DNA from 4 places in the Candidatus Pantoea communis genome. Region 4 is predicted to be linked to each of the others. Evidence: predicted binding sites of a transcription regulator. Region 4 holds the regulator's gene; each other region holds the start of a gene.
What was found. The regulator CRP, encoded in region 4, controls carbon source genes, mostly activating them, when cyclic AMP is high. The targets are predictions, from matches to a motif close to ATGTGANNNNNNTCACAT.
Positions count from the first base shown of each region.

Region 1 (4,713 bases), on a different contig from region 4:
CGTACCGGACGAATGGCAGTTACCAAGATAACCCGGCAAATCGGCGCGTTTTACCAGCACGTCAAGCAGCTCCTGCGGGAAGCTGTTCTCTTTGTCGCTGAAGTAGCCCCAGTCAAACAGTACCGGCACGCCGGCGATTTCCCAGTGGCCTGACGGCGTATCTTTACCGGATGACAGTTCGCTGGCGTAAGCGTAGGCACCAATGATTTCAGCATTGGCGTCGAGGCCTGGCGGGAAGCGGCCGGTAGAGAGTTCAGCGGCTTTACCCAGACCGAGCGCGGTCAGGTTGGGCAGATGCAACGGGCCTTCGCGACCTTCATTGGCGCGGCCTTCGAAGCACGCTTCGGCGATATGGCCGAGCGTATCCGATCCTTCATCACCGAATTTATCGGCGTCTTTGCTGGAGCCGATCCCGAAGGAGTCGAGAACCATAATAAAAGCACGTTTCATGCAAGTCTCCTGCGCAATGGCGCGATGACAAGTCAAAAAAAAGCGATCAGATCAGTATACCCGAATGGCCGCTGCCTGGCACGAAGAAGCGTTACTCGCTGACGCGGCGATAGACCACCGGCGTTTCCGCAGGCGCGCTATCACTCAACGTGATAGCTGCTTTGACCGCTTCCGCAGCCTGCTGCCACTGCGCTTCCGACGCGGCATGAATCACCGCCAGCGGGCGCTGTGCATCAACCTGCGTGCCGAGCGTGGTCATCTCACTTAAGCCCACGCTGTAATCAATGCTGTCGCTGGCACGCTGACGCCCCCCACCCAGCGACACCACCGCCATGCCCAGCGCACGGGTATCCATGGCGCTGACAATCCCGTCGCGATCGGCATACACCGCTTTGCTCAGGGTCGGTGCAGGCAGATAGCTGTCCATCCGCTCGATGAAATCCACCGGACCATTCTGCGCCGCCACCATGCGCGCGAACACTTCCGCCGCTTTACCGTTATCCAGCACGTTCTGCAATTTCTGTCGTGCTTCGGCGTCGTTGTCGGCCAGCTTGCCGGAGATCAGCATTTCCGAGCACAGCGCCATGGTCACTTCCAGCAAGCGCGGGTTGCGCGCCTCGCCGGTGAGGAACTGCACTGCTTCGCGGACTTCCAGCGCATTACCGGCGGTGGATGCCAGCACCTGATTCATGTCAGTGAGCAGCGCAGTGGTTTTGCAGCCCGCGCCGTTCGCCACGCCAACAATCGCTTGCGCCAGATTTTCCGAGGCTTCAAAGGTCGGCATAAAAGCACCGGAGCCGACTTTCACATCCATCACCAGCGCATCCAGTCCTTCCGCCAGTTTCTTGGCGAGGATCGAGGCGGTAATCAGTGGGATCGAGTCAACGGTAGCGGTGATATCACGCGTGGCGTAGAAACGTTTATCGGCGGGGGCCAGTGAGTTGGTCTGGCCGATAATCGCGATACCGACATCTTTGATGATCTGGCGGAAACGATCGTCGATCGGGAAGATATCGAAACCGGGGATGGCTTCCAGCTTATCCAGCGTGCCGCCGGTGTGGCCGAGGCCGCGCCCGGAGATCATCGGGACATAACCGCCACACGCTGCCACCATCGGGCCGAGCATCAGCGAAGTCACATCGCCCACGCCGCCGGTGGAGTGCTTATCAACAATCGGGCCGTTGAGGTTCAACGACTTCCAGTTGAGCACCGAGCCAGAATCGCGCATCGCCATGGTCAGCGCCACGCGCTCTTCAAGATTCATATCGTGGAAGTAGATGGTCATTGCCAGCGCGGCAATCTGACCTTCTGATACGCTGTTGTCGCGCACGCCATTGATAAAGAAACGGATCTCCGCTTCGCTCAGTGGCTGGCCGTCGCGTTTTTTTCGAATAATTTCTTGTGGCAGGAACAAGGTTGCCTCCCCGGGAGATTGCTGTGAAATGCACCAAACATTATTTGGGTCGCCATTGATGGCGACCCTGAGGCTGGGATCAGTAGCCCGCTTTGCTGGTCGCTGTCGCGTGGCCCAGCGTATTCAGCAGGCTCGCCAGCAGGCTTGAAGCGCCAAAGCGGAAGTGGCGCGCATCCGCCCAGCCTTCGCCCAGAATGTCATCCGCCAGCTTCAGATAGATCGCGGCATCTTCCGCCGTGCGCACGCCGCCCGCAGGCTTGAAGCCCACCTGCTGCTGCACGCCTTTATCGTGAATCACCTGCATCATGATCGCCGCCACTTCTGGCGTGGCGTTAACCGGCACTTTACCGGTTGAGGTTTTGATGAAATCCGCACCGGCATCGATAGCGATTTCAGAAGCGGCGCGAATCAGCGCTTCTTCTTTCAGTTCACCGGTTTCGATGATCACTTTCAGCAGCACGTTGGCAGCGGCGCAGGCTTCTTTACAGGCTTTCACCAGCGCAAAACCGATGTCGCGATTGCCGGCAATCAGCGCGCGATACGGGAAGACCACGTCCACTTCGTCTGCACCGTATGCAATCGCCGCACGGGTTTCTGCCAGCGCGATCTCAACGTCATCGTTGCCGTGCGGGAAGTTGGTGACCGTGGCGATGCGAATATCAGGCGTGCCCTGCTCGCGCAGTGCTTTACGTGCCGCAGGGATGAAACGCGGATAGATGCAAATGGCCGCAGTGTTACCGGCTGGCGACTTCGCCTGATGACACAGCGCGATCACCTTCTCATCGGTGTCATCTTCGTTCAGGGTGGTCAAATCCATCAGTTGCAGGGCGCGTTGTGCGGCCGCTTTAAGATCGGTCATGATGCTCTCCAAAAGGTGACCGGCAGACGACGCCCACCGGATAATGTGATAATTCTAACAAACCACACCTGAATGAATTGCGCTTCATGTCACATGAAAAAAGAAAATTCGTCATATGAATACAATTATTTAGTGATTCAAGTCACAAATAACCGCCAGCACACCCGTTTTCAGGCGCAATACAGGTTGTGAATATTATCACAAAAAAGGGCAGAAAAGGGTAATGCCGATTTTATTACTGTAGCCAATACCCGCCAAAACCGCGGCAAATCCAGATTGTGTCGGGAGGAGGTCAGGCAGGCAGGGCAAACACGCGCAGGCTGTTCTGCCACAGCATATCGGCAATGATATCGGGCGATTCACTGCGCAACTGACACAGCACATCAAACACGTTACGCGCGCGCTCAGGACGGTTGGGCTGCCCCTGATAACCCTGCAACGGCATATCAGGCGCATCGGTTTCCAGTAACAGTGAGGTGAGAGGCAGATTAGCAATAGTGTTGCGGGTTTTACTGGCGCGTTCATAGGTGATGGTGCCGCCCACGCCGATCGCATAGCCAAGCTGGATAAAACGTTCCGCCTGCTGCTGGCTGCCAGCAAAACCGTGTACCACGCCACGGCGCGGTAAATCATGGCGACGCAAATGCAGCGCCAGCTGATCGTGGGTGCGACGCGAATGCAGGATCACCGGCAAATCGTATTTTTTCGCCAGTTTAAGCTGTGCATCCAGTAAACGCGTTTGCTTATCAAACTGCGCGTCCTGCATATAGAGATCGAGGCCGATCTCGCCGATCGCCACGCGCTTGCTATCCGGCGTTTGCAGCCACTGCTCCAGCTGATCCAGATGCGCATCCTGGTGCACGGCAATATTGATCGGATGCAGGCCCAATGCGGCGTACAGCGCGTCATGCTGCTTCGCCAGTTGGCTGACCAACGCAAAGCGGCTGGCATCCACGCTCGGTACAATGATGCGTTCCACACCCGACTGCGCCGCACGGGCGATGCTGCCTGCGGCGTCATCGACAAAAGGCGGGAAATCGAAATGACAGTGGGTGTCGATAAATCTCATGCCAGCGATCCTGCATCAAAATCGGCATCATTATCCGCCAGCGGCGGCGTATGCACGGCGCGATTGTCTGGTGCATTCGCCACGGCGGCCGGTGGTGTCACGGTAGTCTGGCGCAGGAACGGTTCGGCATCGCTCAGCCATTGACCTAGCGTCGCGAGGAAATAGCGGCCGCTGCGGCGTCCTAAAAGGTAATCCTGATTCAGTGAAGCCAAACGGCTACCCAGCGCCATACTCGCCAGCGGTTTCGGCGGGTAAATTTCAATGATGCGCAGGTCGTCTGGCGGCTGTTCGATAAACTGCTGAATCTCACGATAGCTCTCTTCATGGTGATGCAGGATGTTGATCATCGGCTGCAGTGCGCTGTCACCCAGCCAGCGCTCCATACGTTTGAACCATTTGGGCGTGTAAGACATTTGTGATGGCACGGTGCGGATCACCACAATGGTATCGGCACCGCGTCGTGCCGCTTCACGCACCGGAATGGCATCGCTAATGCCGCCATCCAGATAGTTCACCCCATCCATCAGTACGCCGCTGCGATAGAACCCCGGAATGGCGCTGGAAGCTTTGATCACGTCGTGCCAGTTCAGGCTGGTGGGATTGAAATATTCGGCGCGGTAATCGTCACCGCGACAGGCGCACATATAGAACTCGCTGCCTTTGGCAAACAGTCCTTCGGCATTGCTGAGCGACAAGGGAAATTCTTGTTTGGTGATGTCGATCAGCCAGTCGAGATCGATCAGATGGCCACCGCGCACAAAGCGCAACGGATCAAAAAACAGTTTGCTGGTGGTATAACGCGTGATGACGCGGCGCGCGTAGCCCGGTTGGGCGCAAACAAACGCAGACAGGTTTTGTGCCCCTGCGGAGGTGCCCAGCATCAATTGAAACGGGTTAAAATCGGCGCGCTGAAACTCATCA
Region 1 covers NZ_VWXC01000007.1:147,759-152,471, reverse strand. Annotated here, with positions in the region: gene deoB (phosphopentomutase) at 1-450, opposite strand, end outside; gene deoA (thymidine phosphorylase) at 542-1,864, opposite strand; gene deoC (deoxyribose-phosphate aldolase) at 1,944-2,723, opposite strand; gene F3J37_RS11590 (TatD family hydrolase) at 3,016-3,792, opposite strand; gene F3J37_RS11585 (patatin-like phospholipase family protein) at 3,789-4,713, opposite strand, start outside.
Region 1: a site for CRP is predicted at 2,910-2,927, ahead of deoC (deoxyribose-phosphate aldolase). Genes of this name have one in related genera too.

Region 2 (4,713 bases), on a different contig from region 4:
CCTGGTATTTCTACCATTGTTATGGCGACATGATGGGCACCATGAAGGACGATCAGCTCGCCAAGATTGCTGATGCCTGGTCCTCCAGCCAGCGCATGCCCGCGCTGATGCCTATGGTGATGCAGCAAGAGAAGCTGAAGAGCACCTACATCGTTCAGCTGTGGGACACCAACAATCATCTGCGTGCCAGCTCATGGCCTGCTTTACAGGCGCCGCTGCAGGCAAAAAAAGGCTGGTCCGATTTAAAAGTCGGCGACTGTGGCGATGACTGTGACTGGCGCGTGTATACCCGCCCCGGCGAACTGGGCAGTGAAATCGGTAATATTCAGGTTTTACACAACATCGGCTACATGAAAAGTTTGATGGTGAAGCGGGTGCTGTCCGCCATCATTCCCTTAATGCTGATGATGCCGCTGTCACTGCTGGTGATCTGGCTGGTAGTACGTGCCATCACGCGAGATTTGCGCGTTGCCTCGCGACAGATTGCCGCACAAGAAACATTGCATCCGCACTCGGTATCGCCGGATGGCTTACCGGATGAAGTGCTGCCGCTGGTGGCTGCTTATAACTCTCTGCTCGATAAGCTACGGGCAGCCTGGTCATCGCAGCGACAGTTCCTTGAAGATGCGGCACATGAACTGCGCACGCCGGTTACCGCCGTCACCTTGCAGCTGGAGAATTTGCGCCAGCATATTCAGCCTGGTGAAGCCAGTCGCCAGTTTGATCAGCTGGAAGCCGGCGTCACGCGGACGCGCCATCTGGTGACGCAGTTGCTGAATATCTCGCGCCAGGAAGATCAGTCAGTGGTGGCCACGGTGGAAACCATCCAACTCGATGATTTGCTGAAAGAGAGCATCGAGCAGTTGATGGTGGTCGCCGATAAACGCGGCATTGATATCGGTTTTAATGGCACCACGCACTATCGCCTGCACGCCAGCCGTTCCGATTTGCGTAGCCTGTTTGATAACCTCATCGGCAACGCGATGCTGCACACGCCGGAAGGCAGCCTGGTCGATGTGCTGCTGCATCGCGTGGGCAATCACACCGTGGTGGATATCGTCGATAACGGGCCGGGCATGCCGGAGTCCTTTATCGAACGCGCCTTTGATCGCTTCACCCGTTCGCCAGATGTACAGGCGCAAGGCAGCGGTTTGGGTCTGTCGATTGTGCGCAGCGTAGCGCAGAAGCATCAGATGCAGGTCGCGCTGTCGAACTGCCATAACGCCCAGGGACAAATCTCCGGCCTGCAGGTGCGTGTGACCTTGCCATAACCGACGTGTCGCTACCGCCTTGAATATACAGCGCGGTAGCGGCACAACGTATTGCGTCTTTTCCTCATCTAAATCGCCCTACACGATGAACCACGTATTTTCCGCCACCAAATTCCAAAGGCGCACGTTCAATCGTGCCGCTACACGTTTTTCCGCATCTAAGATCTTTGTGACTGAACGCGACAACGTAAACGGTTGCGGGGTTCCGTTCGCCACACGGCATTTATGTGATCGTTATCACATATTCAGTGAATCAAAATGCAACACATTTTGACAAACGTGATCAAAATCTATTTCCTATCGCTCTGTTACAGGCACATTACGCACATTTGAAAATTCGGCGATTCAGACCGGATAAAAACAACACACGGCCCATCCCCTGGGATCGATTTCACTCGATTGCGGCGCAACCGCAGCAATCACTAGCATGTGGTTAATAAAATAATGAAATTTAAAGCATTGATAGCAGGGGCCTTACTGGCCAGCAGCTGGACCGGCGCGGCACAAGCGGCAGACAGCGATCCGCAGTATCTTTCAGACTGGTGGCATCAGAGCGTTAACGTGGTGGGCAGTACGCACACCCGCTTCGGGCCGCAGTTCAACAATGACGTGTATCTCGAATACGAAGCCTTTGCTAAAAAAGACTGGTTCGATTTTTACGGCTATGCGGATTTAACCAACTTCTTTGGCGTGGGTAACAGCAACGCTAACGGCATTTTTGACCACGGTTCGCCGCTGTTCATGGAAATTGAGCCACGTTTCTCCATCGATAAACTGACCGGCACCAGCCTGGCGTTTGGTCCGTTTAAAGAGTGGTATTTCGCGAACAACTATATCTATGACATGGGCCGCAACGCTTCACAGCGTCAGAACACCTGGTACATGGGTCTGGGTACCGACATCGATACCCACAGCGATATCGGTCTGTCACTGAACGTGTATGCCAAATACCAGTGGCAGAACTACGGTGCAGCGAACGAAAACAGCTGGGATGGTTATCGCTTCAAAGTGAAATACTTTGTGCCGATTACCGATCTGTGGGGCGGCAAGCTGAGCTACATCGGCTTCACCAACTTCGACTGGGGTTCAGACCTGCGCGATGAGACCGGTCCATCACGTACCAGCAACTCGATCGCGTCCAGCCACATTCTGTCGCTGAACTACGATCACTGGCACGTTTCTACCGTGGCGCGTTATTTCCATAACGGCGGTCAGTGGGCGGATGGGCAGGAGTTGAACTTCGGCAACGGTCCATTTGAAGTGAAATCAACCGGTTGGGGTTACTACCTCGTCGTGGGTTACAACTTCTAATTAGCGAGTTCCTTAGCGGCGCAATTTTCGCGCGTTTCTGAAACGGCAATATCGCTATCAGAAACGCATTAAATTGTGCCGCTACGTAGGCTGACCGGCTGTAAAACCCTGCCCGTCAAATCTGCGGCTTATAGGCATTCACCATCCACGGCACGCCGAACTTATCGGTAAACATGCCGAAACCGTGCGCCCAGAACGTCGGTTCCCACTTTTTCGTCACTTCCCCACCCTCTGACAACGCGTCAAACCAACGTTTACCCTGCGCTTCATCTGGCGTGGATAGACTCACGGAAAATCCGGCATAACTTGCCTGCTGTGCACCGTCGCTCATCATCAGTTCACCCTGCCCGATGCGCAGATGGGCATGCATAATCTGTTCAGGCGAGAAGGTCACGCCAGAGGGGCAACCTTCATCTTCGACGGTGGTTTCATCGGGCATATCGCCAAAAGTCATTTTAAACAGCAGTTCGCCGTCGGTGGCCGCGAGATAGAAGGCGATCGCCTCTTCACAACGACCGTTGTAAAACACATAAGGTGTGATTTGCATGGTCAGTTCTCCACAATTGGAACGTCCAGTGCAAGTGTAGTGCGCAATAAGTAATCAGCTGCGAGCCAGGCCGCACTCTTACCTTTGTTGACAATAGCGGCGAAACAGCTGGGCCATATACGCGCTCATTGGCGTCAGCGCCGTGTCTTTCCGCTGGATCAAATAGAAGGTGGCTTTCGGTAACGGATCGTCAAGATCGAGGGCAATGAGCTGCCCACCGTGCGTCGGATCTTCGATCACATCGCGCGAGATGATGCTGACAAAATCACTTTTGGCGACCAGGCTGGTGCAGGCCATAAAGGTTTCGCAGGTCACCACGATCTTCGGTGCCATACCGCGCTCGCCAAACAGATCGTGCAGCAAGCGGTAATAACTGCCCTGCGGGGTCGGCATGGTCCAGTCGCAGTGCTGCAACTCATTCAGTGAGCGGGCATGCGCCATCGGGTGGCCTTTACGCATCACCACCTGATAGTCACGCTCCATTAGCCGCTCAAAAATCAGCTCCTGATCCAGATGATGTTGATCGTAGGTATTAATGGTGAAATCCAGCGCGCCCTGACGCAGTTCATACACCATCGACACCAGTTGCCCCTCAACGATACGCACCTTCACCAGCGGGTATTCACGATGAAACTGGGTGATCACCTGCGGCATGATAGTGCGCGCAATACTGCCGCCCACGCCGATATTCACCCGCCCCCCTGCCAATCCCAATCGCTGCTGAATATCCTCCTGCGCCACGCGCAATTCTTCCAGCACCAGACTGGCATGACGAAAAAAGTTATCACCGATATCCGTTAGCGTGACGCCTTGCTGACGACGTTCGAACAAACGTGCGCCAAGCGCCAGCTCCAGTTCCTGAATCGCTTTGGTCAGCGCAGGCTGTGAAAGTCCCGATAAGCGGCTGGCAGCGCGAATACTGCCCTGGCGGGCCACATCGACAAAGGCGCGCAGTTGATGAAGTTTGAGGTTGGCAGGCATGATTTTTGTGATAACCGTTGTTTATCAGTGACAAGATATTCGCATCTTATGCGCACCAATACCATTGTGTAGATTCGGGATAATGCATAAAAAACCAACACAAAGGATATGCCGATGAAAACCCTCTCCGACCTCGTCAACGCGCGGATTCCGCAGATGCAAAGCTGGCGTCGCGACCTGCACCATTTTGCCGAATCGGGCTGGCTGGAGTTCCGTACTGCAACGATAGTGGCTGAAGAGCTGCATCGTCTTGGTTATCAGCTCAAGCTGGGGCGCGACGTGATCGACGCTGACGCACGCATGGGTTTGCCTTCTGACGAGGTGCTGGCACAGCAGGAAGCTCGCGCACTGGAGCAAGGCGCCCTGCCACAGTGGATCTCGCATTTCTCTGGCGGCTTCTGCGGCGTAGTCGCCACGCTGGAGACCGGTCGTCCCGGCCCGGTGATGGGCTTCCGTGTCGATATGGATGCGCTGGACCAGAACGAAAGCCGTGATGCCGACCACATCCCTACCCGTGAAGGATTTGCCTCCTGCAACTCCGGCATGATGCACGCCTGCGGCCACGACGGTCACACCACCATCGGCCTGGCGCTGGCGGGCGTG
Region 2 covers NZ_VWXC01000009.1:76,207-80,919, forward strand. Annotated here, with positions in the region: gene F3J37_RS13550 (sensor histidine kinase) at 1-1,271, shown strand, start outside; gene F3J37_RS13555 (nucleoside-specific channel-forming protein Tsx) at 1,716-2,582, shown strand; gene yjdN (VOC family metalloprotein YjdN) at 2,698-3,129, opposite strand; gene F3J37_RS13565 (LysR family transcriptional regulator) at 3,208-4,110, opposite strand; gene F3J37_RS13570 (amidohydrolase) at 4,225-4,713, shown strand, end outside.
Region 2: a site for CRP is predicted at 1,497-1,514, ahead of F3J37_RS13555 (nucleoside-specific channel-forming protein Tsx). Genes of this name have one in related genera too.

Region 3 (4,713 bases), on a different contig from region 4:
GTTACGTTGCCGATCTCTCAGATTGATACGCATGTGCCCGCGCTGACCAAAGAGTTCCTCGGTACGGAATATTTCAATACCGCTAAATATCCTTCAGCTGTGTTCCACAGCACCAAAGTGGTGGCGAATGGTGACAATAAGTTTGATGTGGAAGGCAATCTGACGTTGAAAGGCATCACTAAGCCGGTCACGCTGCACGCGACGTTGAATCAACAGGGCATGCACCCGATGGTGAAGAAGCAGGCGATTGGTTTTGATGCTACAGGCGTGATCAAACGTTCGGATTTCAAACTGGATAAATATGTGCCAGCGGTAAGCGATGATGTGACGCTAACCCTGTCTACCGAAGCGTACGCGAAGTAATTCACACGGCGTGTCAGTAAAGTAAGGTTACGCATCCTGTTGCGGGACAGGGATCAGGATGCGTAACGGCTGGGAAGATAGGATGGTGCCAGGTTATGCCTTTACGCCCAATACTTCTTCTTACTGGTTTTACCCACGCCAGGGTTGCAGCTATTAGTCGGATCCAACTGCTTCCAGTGATCCACATGCTCGCACGATGCCTGATAGAGATGCCCCACATTATGCTCAGCCGGATACTTTGCACCACGCTCAGCCAGATAGACTTTCACCGCCTCCTTAAACGTCTTCGCATCGACCCCTTCCTTCAACACATAATCCTGATGATTCACATAACAGAAAAAGTGCCCGCAGCAGGAATCAACCTGCACCTGTGCCGCTAAGTGATCGGGTAAGATTAAACGCCAGGCATCGTCATTGCGGCGCAACGCCACGTCGAAGGCCACCAGCCTTTCGTTCGGGTTATAACCCAGCGCATCACAATAAGAGATGGTGCAACCGCCTACGCCAAAGCGCACCAGGAAGGCATCTGCGCCTTCCCGGGCATCACAATGGAAAAAGCCGCCGCTGTGTCCGGCAAAGAACTGCTGCAATAACGTCTGCAATTCAGGGGTCTGCTGGGCATCGACTTTGATCATCAGATGATGTTGATATTCATCGCGATAAGCCATGATGCGCGGGGCAATAAAGCTCGGCGTGAGCTGGTTAAAGCATTGCAGCGCCCGATCAACAAAATTACGCGGCAGGAAAGGCAGATGGCTGACACGCACGTCCCACTTCCCTTTATTGCTCATCATTTTAGGAATAGCCTGCGGGCCGAGTTTACGGATCGCCAGATACATATGCTTGGCGTACCGCACGGTTAAGTCGAAGGCGTTGCGATGAATGTATTCTGCCTGCAGCGGCAGTTCGCTCATCTCGGTGAGGAGAAAACGACGCAGTGCCACCAACTCGCGTTCATCGTTTGTGCCAATGTAGAAGGTATCGCTACCCGCGCTGGCCTCAAAGGTGGGTAAGCGCACCGCAAACACCACCACTTTACCCGCGCTGCCAGAACTGTCGTGCAGATAGCGCAGGTCACCATTAAAACGCGCAGGGGAGTCAGCGTTGACATCGCGCAGGCGATCGGCGTAATCATCGGCCCATATTTTGCCGTCCCAGTCTGCCTGGTCGCCGGTCTGATACTGTTGCTCAGTCAGACTCTTCAGCATTGCTTCCGGCGTTTCACCCAAATCGATACCCAGATGATTGACCATTTCTAAGCGCCCATCATCATGAATACGGGCAAACAGTGATTTTTCAGTAAAGGCGGGGCCCCGGCGAATCAGCGAACCGCCCGAGTTGTTGCAGATACCGCCCACGACAGAAGCGCCAATGCAGCTGGAACCAATCACCGAGTGCGGTTCGCGTCCCAGCGGTTGCAGCGTGTGCTCTAGTTCGGTCAGGGTGGTGCCGGGGAAGGCGATGACCTGACGCGCCTGATCGATCACCTGCACGCCCTTGAGCTGGCGGGTACTGATGATCACCACTTCGCGGTCATAATCATTGCCATCCGGCGTTGAGCCGCCGGTCACACTGGTATTCGAGGCTTGCATCAGGATAATGGCGTCCTGTGCCACGCAGACCTGTAGACTTTGCCACAGTTGCTGCAAGTTTTGCGGCAATATCACTGCCAGTGCCTCACCGCGACCGACACGAAATCCTTTGGTGTACCAGGCTTTATCATCAGCATGGGTCAATACCTGTTTGTCGCCCACTATGTCAGCGAGCTGACGCAACATCTCCTGCGAGTTGGTCATGTTTTCTCTTCTTCGTCATTTATTTGCTGCGATATTGGACAGCCAGATAAACGTGACGTCAATCATTCATCGGCACTGATCAACAAATAACGCACTGAATCATTATCCCTTTATCTTTCGTGGGGAAAAGTCGGCGTACCGATAAAAATGCGCGGGCAATCACAATTCAGATCGAAAGAAACTCAGGCAAAAACGTGATGGCAGGCTAAATGCGTTTCACACCATGAAATAAATATAACCGGATGATTTTATTGGTTTTGTTAAATGATGGGTGAAAATTGCAATGTGATAATCATCACAAAAAACAGTGACTATTAATACTTGTCAACGTCAGATGGAATGAAATACATGGCAAAAATGTGATCTCTGTTGCAAATAGAAAAGTCGTTCACCGGAAGAATGAATGTCAGACGCGCAGCATACGGAGTGATGACAATGAGAATTGGCATAGTGATAAGCGGTGGCGATGTTACCGGAATAAATAACTTTGTGTTTCAGATATCACGTATGACGCAGGCAGATATGGTGTTATTTAATGGCGGCATTCCCGGTTTATTAGAAAATCGCCATCAGGAAATGTCACAGCGCGATCTGGTGGACTATGCCATCACTTCCATTCCCGTGATGCAATCAGGACGAACCACGCGAAAATTAATTCGCCCTGAGTATGAGATGATCGCCAAACAACTCAAATCGCTGCGCATTGATGTATTAATTATGGCCGGGGGGGATGGCTCATTACAGTTTTTACATACATTAAGTGAATTCGGCGTGAATTGCTTTGGTGTAGGTATGACCATTGATAATGATGTTTTTGGCAGTGACTACACCATTGGTTTCTCTACCGCTTGTGAGCAAGTCTTAAAAGAAGTTTCGAAGTTAAGAAATACCGGCCGTGCATTAACCGGTCGCGTATTCATGGTGGAGTTGCTCGGCGGTTATTGTGGTGAATTGACGCTGCAGTCAGCGATCAAATCCAATGCTGATTTTGCGCTGATTCCGGAGTGCCAAATCCCAACACAAGAGTTGGCAGAGCGCATCACGCAACGACTTGCTGCACAAAACAGTGTGGTAATCCTCTGCTCTGAAGGCTACACCCGCGAATACTCGCCGGGCTTTCAGGGCGCGATTGATACCTTAATTAAACAGATTGAGCCGCTAATAGGGGTACGAATTCGTAAAACTATTATTGGTTACGGCTTGCGTAGTGGTGACCCGACCTGTGAAGAGATTTATCAAGGCACCATTATGGCCAGTGAAGTTGCGCGCTGTATTCAGTCGGGGATGCGCAACAAAGCGGTGATTATTAATGGCAGTAATCGACCGATACCGATTGATCTTATAAGCATGAAAAAACGCCTGGTTGATACCGAAGGGCATCATTACAAACTCGCTAAACAACTGCATATTCTGTGAGGAAAACGCCATGCTGAAAATATTATGTGTTTGTGGATGTGGTCTGGGCTCCAGTTTCGCTATCGAAATGAGTGCCAAATCCGTATTAAAGAAACTCGAAATTGAAGCGGATATTGATCACACCACGATTTCAGAAGCCAATGCTTTTAAATCCGACATGATTCTAACCCAAAAAGCCTTTGCGGATGTCCTGAATGCCGATGCCAGCCCCGAGCAAATCAAACGGGTGATTATTCTCAATAAGCTGACCGACAAGGCAGAAATTGAAGAAAAAATCGTGGCGTTTATGAAAGAACGTAATCTGAAGGTTGCTAACCATGAATAGTGTGATCAACTTCCTGGTAAAAGACTTATTAGGGCAGGCATCGATTCTGATCGCCTTTATTGCCCTGATTGGTCTGCTACTGCAGAAAAAATCCGCAGGTAAGGTGGTGGAAGGCACCTTTAAAACGCTGCTGGGTTTCTTAATTATGATGGCGGGTATCAACATTATTGTCGGTACGCTGACCTTCCTGAATACCATCTTCACCCACGGTTTTGGCATGAAGGGCTATATCACCGATGTGGCCGCCATTGCCGGATTAGCCAGCCGCGAGCTGGGATCAGAAGTGGCGCTGACATTGTTGGTGATCTTTATCGTCAACATCATCATCGCGCGTCTGACGCCGTTCAAATACATCTTCCTCACCGGCCAGGCGCTGCTGTGGATGGCAACCATCGGCGCGGTGATTGGCTACAAAGCCGGGCTGACAGGTTTACCGCTGATCCTGACGGGCGGCATCTTCGGCGGCATTATGGCGGTCGTGATGCCAGCGCTGGCTCAGCCGGTGGTGCGCCGAATCACGGATTCCGATGATGTGGCACTCGGACACTTCTGCACCATTGGCTACTTGTTGACAGCGGCAGTGGCGAAGGTGGTCGGTAAAGGCTCGCGCTCAACGGAAGATCTCAAGCTGCCAGACAACTTCAAGTTCCTGCAGGACACCTATCTGTCGATGGCAGTGGTGATGGTACCGATGTACCTGATCCCGGCAGTGGCAGCAGGCCCAGAATTTATCGGTCAGTACAGCAATGGCATGAACTACCTGATGTATGCCTTCATGCAATCGATTCAGTTTGTTGCGGGTGTATTCGTATT
Region 3 covers NZ_VWXC01000001.1:190,427-195,139, reverse strand. Annotated here, with positions in the region: gene F3J37_RS00860 (YceI family protein) at 1-363, shown strand, start outside; gene dld (D-lactate dehydrogenase) at 465-2,159, opposite strand; gene F3J37_RS00850 (6-phosphofructokinase) at 2,595-3,575, shown strand; gene F3J37_RS00845 (PTS sugar transporter subunit IIB) at 3,586-3,900, shown strand; gene F3J37_RS00840 (PTS sugar transporter subunit IIC) at 3,893-4,713, shown strand, end outside.
Region 3: a site for CRP is predicted at 2,443-2,460, ahead of F3J37_RS00850 (6-phosphofructokinase). Genes of this name have one in related genera too.

Region 4 (4,713 bases):
GACAATCGTTACCGGCCCTTCATTCATATTCTCCGGCGCTTCCAGAATATTGCTGTCATTGCCTGGCCCGTCATACGCCAGTCGCTGCTGACAGCGCTGCAGCGCAATTTCACAGGATTGCAGATAGCGTTCCGCCAGCTTTGGCGTCAGCATGGTGTGCTCACGCGCCAGGATCGTCATCGCGTTAATATGCTCCACAATGAACTGGCTGTGGGTGACCCACATGCGCATATCTTTCAGGTACTGCGCGTTGAAGCCCGGTTCGCTCGATGCCTGATTCAGTGAGTTGAACAGTGCATTGTGCGCCTGATTGACCCTCATGCGCTGGTAAGCCAGCTTTTCAGGAGATTGCTCCGGCCCCAGCAACATCCGCAAGGCTTCCTGATAAGCCTCCAGCGCATCATGCGCGTTGCTGCGCAGTAATCCGCTCTGCCACTGTGGCCACAGCCAGATCATACCGGCAAAGGCGATCAGGCAGCCCATCAGGGTATCCATCATGCGCGGCAACAGGAACTGCGCCCCATTCAGCGACAACAGCTGGAGCGAATACACCGCCGTCACGGTGAAGCCAATCATCGACCAGCCGTAATACTTGCGCGTGACCAGATAGCTGGCGAGGGTGATGGCCAGCATAAACAGCAGGGTGATCGATTCGGGCACTTCGAGCCGTAGCGATCCTGCGGCGATCAGCAATCCGGCAAAGGTGCCCAGTGCACGGTGCTGGATACGCACTCGTGTGGCGCTGTAGCCATTCTGGCTGACAAACATGATGGTCATCAGAATCCAATAAGGCTTGGGAATATTAAAGAACAGCGCCAGCGCACTGCCGAACATCAGCATCACCGAAATACGAGCTGCGGTGCGCAATGCAGCGGACTTGAGCGACAGATAGCTGCGCAGCGCCGGGAACAACGGCAAACGGCGCTGGCGATCGGCCATCAGGTCACGGGTGTATAACGGTTTCTGGGTGCGCAGCACACGCGCAATTCGGCTGAAATGGTAATAGCAGAAGTTGCCCACCGGATTGTCGGGATGCTGGCGCGCAATTTTTTCCAGCGCGCCGAGCTGCTTTTCCATGTGGAAGCGATCGGGCAATTGATGATAGAGAATGGCATCGGCCAACAGGCGCAGACGCGCAGAGATGGTTTTGGCATTCCAGCGGATCACCGCTTCGGCGTGACTCTGCTCGACCAGCTTTTGCACTTCTTCCGGCTGGTGCAGGCTCACCGAGATGTGCTCCTGCAAATCAAGCGCCACCTGGAAAGCCCGCGTCAGGCGCTTGTGGCTGTTATCGCGGCTGGCAGAGAGCATGTGCATCTGCTGATAGCAGGTGGTGATCAGGTCAACGGCTTTTTGCTGACGCGCCAGCAGCGGCGGCAGCGCTTTCTCGGGATCGGTAAGCTGCGTCAACAGTGTGTATTTTGCATCGCAATAATCCGCCAGTTCCCGATACAGCAGACTGAGCGTTTCGCGCATCGGCTGCTCTTTCCACAGCCAAAACCAGAACCAGTTAAACAGGCCATACCATAGCGTGCCGCCGATATACAGCAGCGGCGGCACCCACATGGGCATGCGTCCTACTAGGCTGAGGCTAAAGATGGCGGCAATCAGTGTGGCGGGCAACAAGCGACCGTGCAGCGGGCTGATTTCGCCGGTCACGCCTATCAGCAGCGGCAGCACAAACAGGATCAGCGGTAACGGAATGGCGTCACTGGTGAGAAATTGGATCAGAAAACTGGCGGTAGCAAACAGTGAGCCGCCAACAATCAGGCGTTTAAAGAAGCGCTTATGCGGTGTATCAAGACCCGCCATGTTGCAGCAGGCAGGGACTAATGAGAACAGCAGGCCTTTTTGCAGATCGCCAAACAGCCAGCCTAGTGCCACAGGCAGGCACAGCACCAGCGTTTGCCGCAGTGCGTAGTTGACCTCAGGATGATAGATGATTCGGCGCCACATCAGCTCATCGCAAACAAAAACGGCGCGATGTTGCCATCACGCCGTGGGTGATAAGAAATTAGCGGGTGCCGTAGACGACGATGGTTTTACCGTGTGCGGAGATCAGGTTCTGATCTTCCAGCATTTTCAGGATACGACCCACGGTTTCGCGTGAGCAACCCACGATCTGACCAATCTCCTGACGGGTGATTTTGATTTGCATCCCGTCGGGGTGCGTCATCGCATCGGGTTGTTTCGCCAGATTAAGCAGTGTTTGCGCGATACGGCCCGTCACATCGAGGAAGGCAAGGTTGCCCACTTTCTCGGAAGTGACTTGCAGACGACGCGCCATTTGCGACGAAAGTCGCATTAAAATATCCGGGTTTACCTGAATCAGCTGACGGAATTTTTTGTAGGAAATTTCAGCCACTTCGCAGGCAGTCTTAGCACGTACCCAGGCACTACGTTCCTGGCCTTCTTCAAACAGGCCGAGTTCGCCGATGAAGTCTCCCTGATTGAGGTAGGAGAGAATCATCTCTTTGCCTTCTTCATCTTTGATCAGAACCGCAACGGAACCTTTCACGATGTAGTACAGCGTTTCCGCTTTCTCACCCTGATGGATGAGCGTGCTTTTGGACGGATATTTGTGAATATGGCAATGGGACAGGAACCATTCGAGTGTAGGGTCTGTTTGCGGTTTGCCGAGAACCATTCGCTATTATCCTCTGTTGTAATCGTGCCCAAAACACAGGGGGCAGTTTTCCCTGTCAGGCGGTGTAATCGTCGAGCGTTTCCAGTAAAGGAAAATTATTTCCGGGTGATTCTTAAGCTACGCTTTTGATTCTTCCCGCCTTCGTCTGTGATGACGAAAATATTTTCAGCACTGTTTGTAGCACAGCTTTTGCAAGCTGTCTTCTGTTGTCTCGCTTCAGCAACAGGCGGAAGAGTCTGGATTGCTGTTTATCAAGTGAAAGCGTACTCTGGCGGCAAAACCGCCACTTCAGGAGAAAGAATAATGCAGGCACGAGTGAAATGGGTGGAAGGGCTGACCTTTCTCGGAGAATCCTCATCAGGCCATCAGGTATTAATGGACGGTAACTCGGGTGATAAAGCGCCAAGCCCGATGGAGATGGTTTTGATGGCAGCAGGCGGCTGTAGCGCGATTGACGTGGTATCGATCCTGCAAAAAGGCCGAAATGATGTGGCTGACTGCGAGGTGAAACTTACGTCCGAGCGCCGTGAAGAAGCGCCACGTATTTTTACGCAAATCAACCTGCATTTTATCGTTAGCGGCACAGCGCTAAGCGATAAAGCGGTGGCGCGGGCCGTCGATCTGTCGGCGGAGAAGTATTGCTCGGTGGCGATCATGCTCGGCAATAGTGTGAAAATGACGCACAGTTACGAAGTGATTGAGCGATAACATAAGTGGGCGGCCAAACGGCCGCCGCTACAGAATTTCTGGATTATTCAATCCGTTTACCTTCAATCAGCCGCTGCACCAGTGGCGTCATGATTAACTCCATTGCCAGCCCCATTTTGCCGCCCGGCACCACCAGTGTGTTCATATGCGAAATGAACGAGCCCTGGATCATCGCCAGCAGGTAAGGGTAAGCAATGCCTTCCAGTCCACGGAAGTGAATCACCACAAAGCTTTCATCGAGTGACGGAATTTCACGTGCGGCAAATGGGTTGGACGTATCCACCGTAGGTACACGCTGGAAGTTGATGTGGGTGCGCGAGAACTGCGGCGTGATGAAGTTGATATAATCCTCCATTGAACGCACCACTGAATCCATCACCGCTTCACGGGAATGGCCGCGCTCGCTGGTGTCGCGCACCAGCTTTTGAATCCACTCCAGATTGACAATCGGCACCACGCCGACCAGCAAATCGACATGCTCGGCGACGTTGTGCTGCTGTGTAACCACGCCACCGTGTAATCCTTCATAGAACAGCACGTCAGTGTTTTCCGGCAGCGGCTGCCAGGGCGTAAAGGTGCCCGGCACCTGATTCCACGGCACCGCTTCGTCGTAGGTGTGCAGATATTTGCGCGATTCACCTAGCCCGGTTTTTCCGTAATGCTTAAACGTCTGTTCCAGCAGCCCGAAGTCATTGGCTTCCGGACCGAAGTAGCTAATATGACGGCCCAGATCGCGTGCCTTACGGATCGCCATATCCATTTCTGGACGGGTATAACGGTGAAAACTGTCACCTTCCACTTCCGCAGCATGCAGATTCAGCTGCTGGAAAATCTTACGGAAGGCGAGGCTGGTGGTCGTGGTACCGGCACCGCTGGAACCGGTCACGGCAATGATTGGATGCCTGGCTGACATAACAGAACTCCCTGTGAAGTCGGGCGATGAGCATTGTTACCACGAATTACTGCGCGGTGCATTAACCGCGAAATTCGCCTTTCGGCATAATGTTGACGGATTCATGCAGTTCCGACCACACCAGCACAACGTCTCCGCGCTCCAGCTGGCGGCGCACGTCGGCGACTTTCTGTTCCAGGCTGCGCTCCTGCTCACCATAGTCGGTGCCTTCGCGCAGCACGAAAGTTTCAATCAGGTTTTCCAGTGTTGCGACTTCAAGTTCTTGCCAGGGAATAATCACGATCACACATCCAGATAGGTTGAAAGCCAGTCAGGCACACGCTGTTCCAGCCACATTTTCGGCTTCATTAACGTACCGCCAACAAAGCCGACGTGCCCGCCTTGTTGTGTCAGCTGATATTCAATGGAAGGCGACAGTTGCGCCGGCTGCGGGATTACCGCATCG
Region 4 covers NZ_VWXC01000025.1:24,778-29,490, forward strand. Annotated here, with positions in the region: gene F3J37_RS24020 (YccS/YhfK family putative transporter) at 1-1,956, opposite strand, end outside; gene crp (cAMP-activated global transcriptional regulator CRP) at 2,015-2,647, opposite strand; gene F3J37_RS24030 (OsmC family protein) at 2,951-3,355, shown strand; gene F3J37_RS24035 (phosphoribulokinase) at 3,399-4,268, opposite strand; gene F3J37_RS24040 (YheU family protein) at 4,330-4,548, opposite strand; gene F3J37_RS24045 (hydrolase) at 4,551-4,713, opposite strand, start outside.